2 regions of the Virgibacillus ainsalahensis genome follow, and region 1 is predicted to be linked to the other one. Evidence: riboswitches for the same ligand, from Rfam matches in the RefSeq annotation. Region 1 holds a riboswitch; the other holds the start of a gene.
What was found. A riboswitch is a leader RNA that binds a small molecule or an ion and turns the genes downstream of it on or off. The one in region 1 is predicted to bind preQ1.
Positions count from the first base shown of each region.

Region 2: another riboswitch for preQ1. It lies ahead of ACZ427_RS15790 (QueT transporter family protein); the one in region 1 lies ahead of queF (preQ(1) synthase).

Region 1 covers NZ_AP043943.1:954,234-957,622, reverse strand. The annotation lists gene ACZ427_RS04425 (MIP/aquaporin family protein) at 1-329, opposite strand, end outside; gene ACZ427_RS04420 (queuosine precursor transporter) at 739-1,380, opposite strand; gene queF (preQ(1) synthase) at 1,436-1,930, opposite strand; PreQ1 riboswitch class I at 2,049-2,095, opposite strand; gene ACZ427_RS04410 (YciI family protein) at 2,175-2,438, opposite strand; gene ACZ427_RS04405 (sodium:calcium antiporter) at 2,470-3,389, opposite strand, start outside.
Region 2 covers NZ_AP043943.1:3,200,403-3,203,791, reverse strand. The annotation lists gene ACZ427_RS15795 (DUF3891 family protein) at 1-430, opposite strand, end outside; gene ACZ427_RS15790 (QueT transporter family protein) at 721-1,206, opposite strand; PreQ1 riboswitch class I at 1,215-1,259, opposite strand; gene ACZ427_RS15785 (VOC family protein) at 1,446-2,309, shown strand; gene ACZ427_RS15780 (DUF2935 domain-containing protein) at 2,504-2,929, shown strand; gene ACZ427_RS15775 (calcium/sodium antiporter) at 3,121-3,389, shown strand, end outside.

The DNA of each region.
Region 1 (3,389 bases):
TCCCTCCAATGGGGTAAATAATTCAGGAAGACAATAGTCCCGCCAATGAAAGCTCCAATAACCTGAGCGGATATATACATAGGTACTTTAGTCCATGGAAGATCTCCGGCGACGGCAAACCCTAACGTCACAGCAGGATTAATATGTGCACCTGTGAAATTACCAACTGCATATACACCCATGGCCACCCCCAGCCCCCATGCAAGTGTTATAAGCACCCATCCTGTCCCTTCCGCTTTTGACTTTTTTAAAACAACTCCTGCAACAACGCCTCCGCCAAAAATAATCAAAATCATCGTACCAATCAATTCAGCTAAAAATTCAGGCATCCAATCACTCCCTCTAAGATTATTAATCTAGTGATATTACAAGCTGAGATGGTAGATCGTACTCGCTTGTCACCCATTCAACGATAAAACGGTAGATTTTGGCAGCACGCAAAAAAGACCCATACTCCAATAGACATACTTTCCCTAAGGGAAGTTCTATTGTTGTATGGGTCTCCATATCTCCACCACGTCATTAACTTGTATCATATAATTTAACATCATTCTGTAAGCGTTGTCAATATGTTTGAAGCTTTCAATCATAAATTTATACTATTTACCTATAAATCTGTCAGGAACTTTTTTTAAACTTGGCTAAATGCCCAAGCTTTTATGACGATAAAACCTTAGCCTGAACTTATGCAGTAAGAAAGTTTTTTCCTTTCTTAACTGCCAAATGAAAATACGCCCCTCATGAAGAAGGACGTAATTCTGCTGCTTCCATCTGTATGCTTTTCGACTTCCCGGCCATTCTCACCAACAAATAAACAATTGGTGTATCAACAAGTGCGACAACGACCTTAAATACATATTGCGTCACTATCATGCCCAATAAAGCATTGACAGGCACGATTCCCCAGAATGCAACCGTAATGAATATCGTTGTATCCACAAGCTGTGCTGTCATAGTAGATAGATTATTACGTAACCACAACTTTTTCTTTCCATGTTTTGCTTTTAAGCGATGAAAAATGCTGACATCCAAATGCTGACTGGCCAAATAGGACAAGAGACTCGCCAACATAACACGGAAGCTTCCTCCAAGAATTGTTTCAAATTCTGCCTGAAAGCCAAAAGCTGGTGCTGCAGGCAATTGAATTGCTATGAAAATAAAAATCATGACAATAACCTGTGTGAAAAAACCCGCCTGCACCGTTTTTCGTGCGGCATCTTTTCCATAAACTTCACCGATTACATCTGTAATTATAAACGTTACGACGTACACAATTACCGCTGCAGGCAACATAAATTCGCCAACATTGAATAATTTTACACCTAAAATATTGGATACAACTAGTAATCCAACAAATAAGGCATTTAAGTAAATAAACATCTAACTGATCCTCTCCTGTACAGAGAAAAATCCTCGCCTGCCCTCTTTTGACTCTTTAACGATTATCTATATTTTCCGGATACATATCATGGTTCATCATACGATGATTTGCCATTTTTTCAAATTCTGTTCCAGGTTTTCCGTAATTACAATAAGGATCAATTGAAATCCCGCCACGAGGGGTGAATTTCCCCCACACCTCAATATAGCGAGGAGCCATTAATTCAATCAGGTCATTCATGATAATATTCATACTATCCTCATGAAAGCCGCCATGATTGCGGAAGCTGAACAAGTAGAGTTTTAACGACTTGCTCTCCACCATCTTTACATCCGGAACATAGCTTAAATATACGGTTGCGAAATCAGGCTGACCGGTTATCGGACAAAGCGTCGTGAATTCCGGGCAGTTAAATTTAACGAAGTAATTCCGATTCGTATGTTTATTATCGAATGTCTCCAGCAATTTCGGATTATAGTCAAAATCATAGGTCGTACCTTGATTTCCCAATAAAGTCAGATTGGAAAGATCCTGTTCGTTCATCTGCATAACCTCCCTTTTTTAAACCTGGCAGATTTCCAGGCCTTGTCACACTGATAGCCAGTTTTTTTCCAAATACAGCAAAAAGCCATGTACCCCTAAGGCACATGGCAATATAATCGCATCATCTGTCTTAGTTTTTTTAAGAGGGTTAAAGCTAAGAACCTCTGCAGTTTTCAATAAATCATTATACAACATCAACGCTCGCCTGTCACTCTCGAACTTTGGTTAATAAATTAAAAAAGGGGTGTTTCTACTCTGTTCTCATTTCCCATTCGTGTATTTCATATCCTCTGGCACCACTTACAACGTATGGATCCTGCTTCACGATTTCTTCCACTTCCTCATAGCTGTCAGCCTTATAGATAACCAATCCGCCTGCACCGTCAGTGAAGCGGCCTTTTGCAAATACATGTCCTTCCTTCCCCTTCTCATCCAGATACTCCAGATGCTGCGGACGATACTGTTTGCTTTTTTCTTCATCCTTCATTGGTGAAAACACAGCAAAATATTTCATTTTTCCCAACACTCCCCTAAATATCTTTTTATTAGTTTATAAAAATCAAATATGAAACGGCAAAATAACCGATGACCGTGATAATTGATGGTATACTGTATGACCACAGTGACATGGAACGGTTCCGCATCAGTGCCCAGATAAGCACAATGGAAAGCGCCGAAATACCAATCGCTGTATATAAATTAGATGGTGACACATCAACTAAAATCGAACCACCCTGATACACTGCATCAGAAATTGCCAAAATCACCATATTGAACATATTACTTCCAAGAATCGAGCCGACTGCAAGATTTATGTTTCGCAAGCGAAGTGCGGCATAAACCGAGACAGCTTCCGGCAATGAAGTTGTTGCTGCGATCAGGAAACTACCGACAAAACTAGAACCCATCCCTGTTATAACAGCAATTTTATCACCTGTAATGGAAAGTATAGAACCTGCTACCATTATTACAATAGCAGCAATGATAAAAACAATCGTTGCTTTTTTAACCGTAATGTTTTTCTTTTTCCCAGGCTCTACCGGTTCCCTGTCCCCTTCTGTTTCTTCAGGCGGTGATGGTAATTTACTGATTATCACCATTCCAATTATGTAAACAACTAACACCGATAAGGAATCCACACCAATTCCAATAATCGTATAATCAATTTTAAGAACCAGTGAAAGGGTGACCATCAGCATTAAGAATAGCCCTAAAATCGCGGAATATAGATGGCTTCTACTCACCAGATGATATAACTGTTTTCTTCTAAAAAACAAATCGAAACCAGCAAGAATCAACAGATTAAACAAATTGGATCCAAGCATATTTCCAATTGCAATATCTACATTTCCGATAATTACAGCTGAGAAACTTGTCGTAACCTCAGGCAATGACGTTGCACCAGCTAAAAGAATCGTACCGACAATCATTCCACCCATTGCGGTCTTTTCACTAATGACATCGG
Region 2 (3,389 bases), 1.6 Mb from region 1:
AACGTTTGTTGAATTGACCCAGTGACTCTATGATTCGTTCTTCCCGCTCTTCTTCCTGCTTAACAAAAACCTGAATTTCATCCCCTGGTTCATTGATCAGGAATTGTTTATAATGTTCACTGCAAAGTAGGCCTGCATAGGAGTCTTCCTTCTCTACCACATCGACCCCATGCTTATAAAGGATAACTTTAGGAATATCAGGAAAATCGTTAAACGAGTAAGGGCTTTGATGTTTATCATTCCAAAAAGGTTTCCTGTCAAAATTCTTCCAGCCGTAATCATGCATATGAATCGCATATTCCACAGATTTTCTTTGTTCTGTCCCTTGAAATAATGCATCCTTCCATTTAGCCATGATCTTTCCTGAAACCTGGGCATGGTGATCCTGTTCAATCATTACAAATTCATTCGTGCGTTCCCTGACTATCATCAACGATCATCCTTTCTACTCATTTTACCCATCATGTATATTCTAAGTATAATCAAAAATGTTGGAGTGGCAAAATATAATGAGCCAGTTTTTAATAATGAAATAGGCTGGAACGGGAAGAGTATTAGAAAAATTTGGCTTTTACCAACTTGTGACAAAAGCCAAAACGGACTTATACAGTAAGAAAGTTTTACTTTTGTATGAAAAACAACGCATGCGCTTAGCCACCTTGCTGGTTTTATCTACATAAAATAACTTCACCATCCGCAATGAATGGTGAAGTACATCATCTATATAAGTTTATCAAAGCGTAAACGTTTATTTAATGCATACATAATCGGTATACCCGCAGCGAGTACAACAATTTCACCTGCAGCTGTTGTTAGCCATGTGAACAGGAATGGCAGGGCAAGAGCCAAGTTTAATTCGAATGCGATGATAAACATATTGAATGTAAAGACGAGCGTGTTGGCAATCAGCAATATCCAAATGTTTTTAATATACTTTGCAAGAAAAATAATAATTCCCAAAGAAATAGCAGAATGTGCCACACCAAATACCAGGTCGTAAATTCCTAACGGTGAGAAAAGCAAATTGGTTAAAAACACACCCAATACGATCCCGAAAAAGTATTTTCTATTAAAAACAATAAGATGGTTAAACATTTCGGAAATACGGAATTGCACATTCGTAAATCCAAATGGCTGAATTACCATGGATACAGCAATATACAATGCTGCCAACACGGCATTTACTACCAGTGTTTTCGATTTCATATTTCATTCGCTCCCTAGTTTTTTTTCGTGGGATGGTTACGAACCACGTTTTGCAACTAAACTAGTATAGTACAAAAAGACAGGAATGAAAAGAGGATTTCAATGCCATGCTTAAATTGAAGAGAAGTCAGTTGACAATACGTGTAATAGGAAATATAATACTTACATAAAGTAACCAAGTGAAGACTTGTAATAAAAGTGTTTATATAAAAGAAAATTGAAGGAAGAGGAAGATAAATATGGAAAAGAAGTTTTTTGAAAAACCGGTGACATATATTGGTGAAGTTAGTATTAACGTAACAGATCTGGAAAATTCACTTACTTTTTATAAGAATGTTGTCGGATTTCAAGTGCTCGAACAGTCTGGTCGTAAAGCTGTGTTAACAGCAGATGGGAAAACACCTTTACTCACGATTGAGCAACCTGAAGATGTTGTACCGAAAGAGGGAAGGACCACTGGATTATTTCACTTTGCAATTCTTCTGCCATCACGTGCGGACCTTGCAGCGTTTCTAAGAAATCTTATTAAGAAGGGAGGCCCCCAATTAAGGTTGGGAGCATCTGACCATATTGTAAGTGAAGCACTTTATTTTTCCGATCCGGATGGGAATGGAATAGAAATTGCCCGTGACCGTCCGTCTTCCGAATGGAATTGGAAAGAAGGCGAGGTAACGATGAGTACAGAGCCTCTGGATGGAGATGGGCTCCTTGCGGAAAGTGATAAAGAATGGAATATGCTGCCAGAAGATACAGTAATGGGACATATCCATTTGCATGTTGCTGAACTGGAAAAGACGGAAGAATTCTACATGCAGGGGCTTGGCTTCAACATTGTTACAAACTTCCCTGGTGCGCTTTTTACATCAACCGGTGGCTACCATCACCATATTGCATTAAATGTCTGGAATGGAACGGGCGCACCAGAGCCGGCAACAAATAGTGCGGGATTAAGGTGGTACACGATTGTATTTCCGGATGAGACTGTAAGAAGAGAAGCGGTTGATCGATTAAAGAAGATTGGTGCGGGTGTAACTCAAGCAAATGATTATTATGTTGTGAAAGATCCATCTGGTAATACAATACAGATGAGAGTGAATGTTTAAAAAATGTAAACGGCTCACTTTTGGGAGGAAATACTCAATATCATAGTAAATAATGAAGAGAGCCGCATAGCTGGAGAACAAAAAAGGTCAGATTAGATTTAATCTGACCTTTTTTAATATGTTAAATTATTGTTCTTCATTGGACATCTTGTACATATATATGAAGTGATGTTAAATAGGATGGAGGGTAATTAATGCAGTATTACTATGGGAACCAGATGCCTTTACGTGTTCTTGATGAGGCCGAGTTTTGGAAACATCAGGAAGAAGAACATACTGTTGTTATTAGGGAGCTTGTGGGAAATCTTGAACAGAAATATGTAGAGGCATTAAAAGATTGGGAAAAAGAATTTGCGAAAGCACATCAGCGAGTAACAAGATATATTGAGACAGTAAATCGTTCAAATGGACAGGTTTCTCAAGCACTTCATCAGGATATTATGCAGCTTGTTACTTTTTGTTTGCAGCAAAGTGAAGCCTTTATTGAATTTTGCCGTACAATTATGGAGGAAAGTCAACCTATTAGCACCAATCAAACAGCCAAGGTTGTATTGAATCATATTATTGTTGAATCAGAGTATTTTATTGGAGTCGCACAAACAATCCTGTATCAGCAGTAATTCTGTCAATATAAAAATAATACGAAATAGTCCTTATTAATGGGGTAGCCATTATAAAGGGCTTTTTCTTTTGGAAATTAAATAAGAACACCTTTAACATCATTATTTTAATTTAACTTTTTTCGTTTATAATAATAGGAAATGAATAGGAAAAACTACTAGAAAAATACTGTTATAAAGGAAGAGCATCAATGACTTATATTTTATTAATTGCTGGTTTTGCATTGCTCATTAAAGGAGCGGATCTTTTTGTGGATGGTTCCTCCAATATTGCAAGGCTGCTTCGTATACCGCCTATTTTAATCGGCTTGACGATTGTAGCTTTTGGAACAAGTTCCCCTGAGGCGACAGTCAGTATTATTGCAGCACTGGAAGGAAGTGCAGATGTTTCATTGGGTAACGTGGTAGGGAGTAATATCTTTAATCTGACACTTGTAGTAGGGGTTGCTGCTTTTCTTTA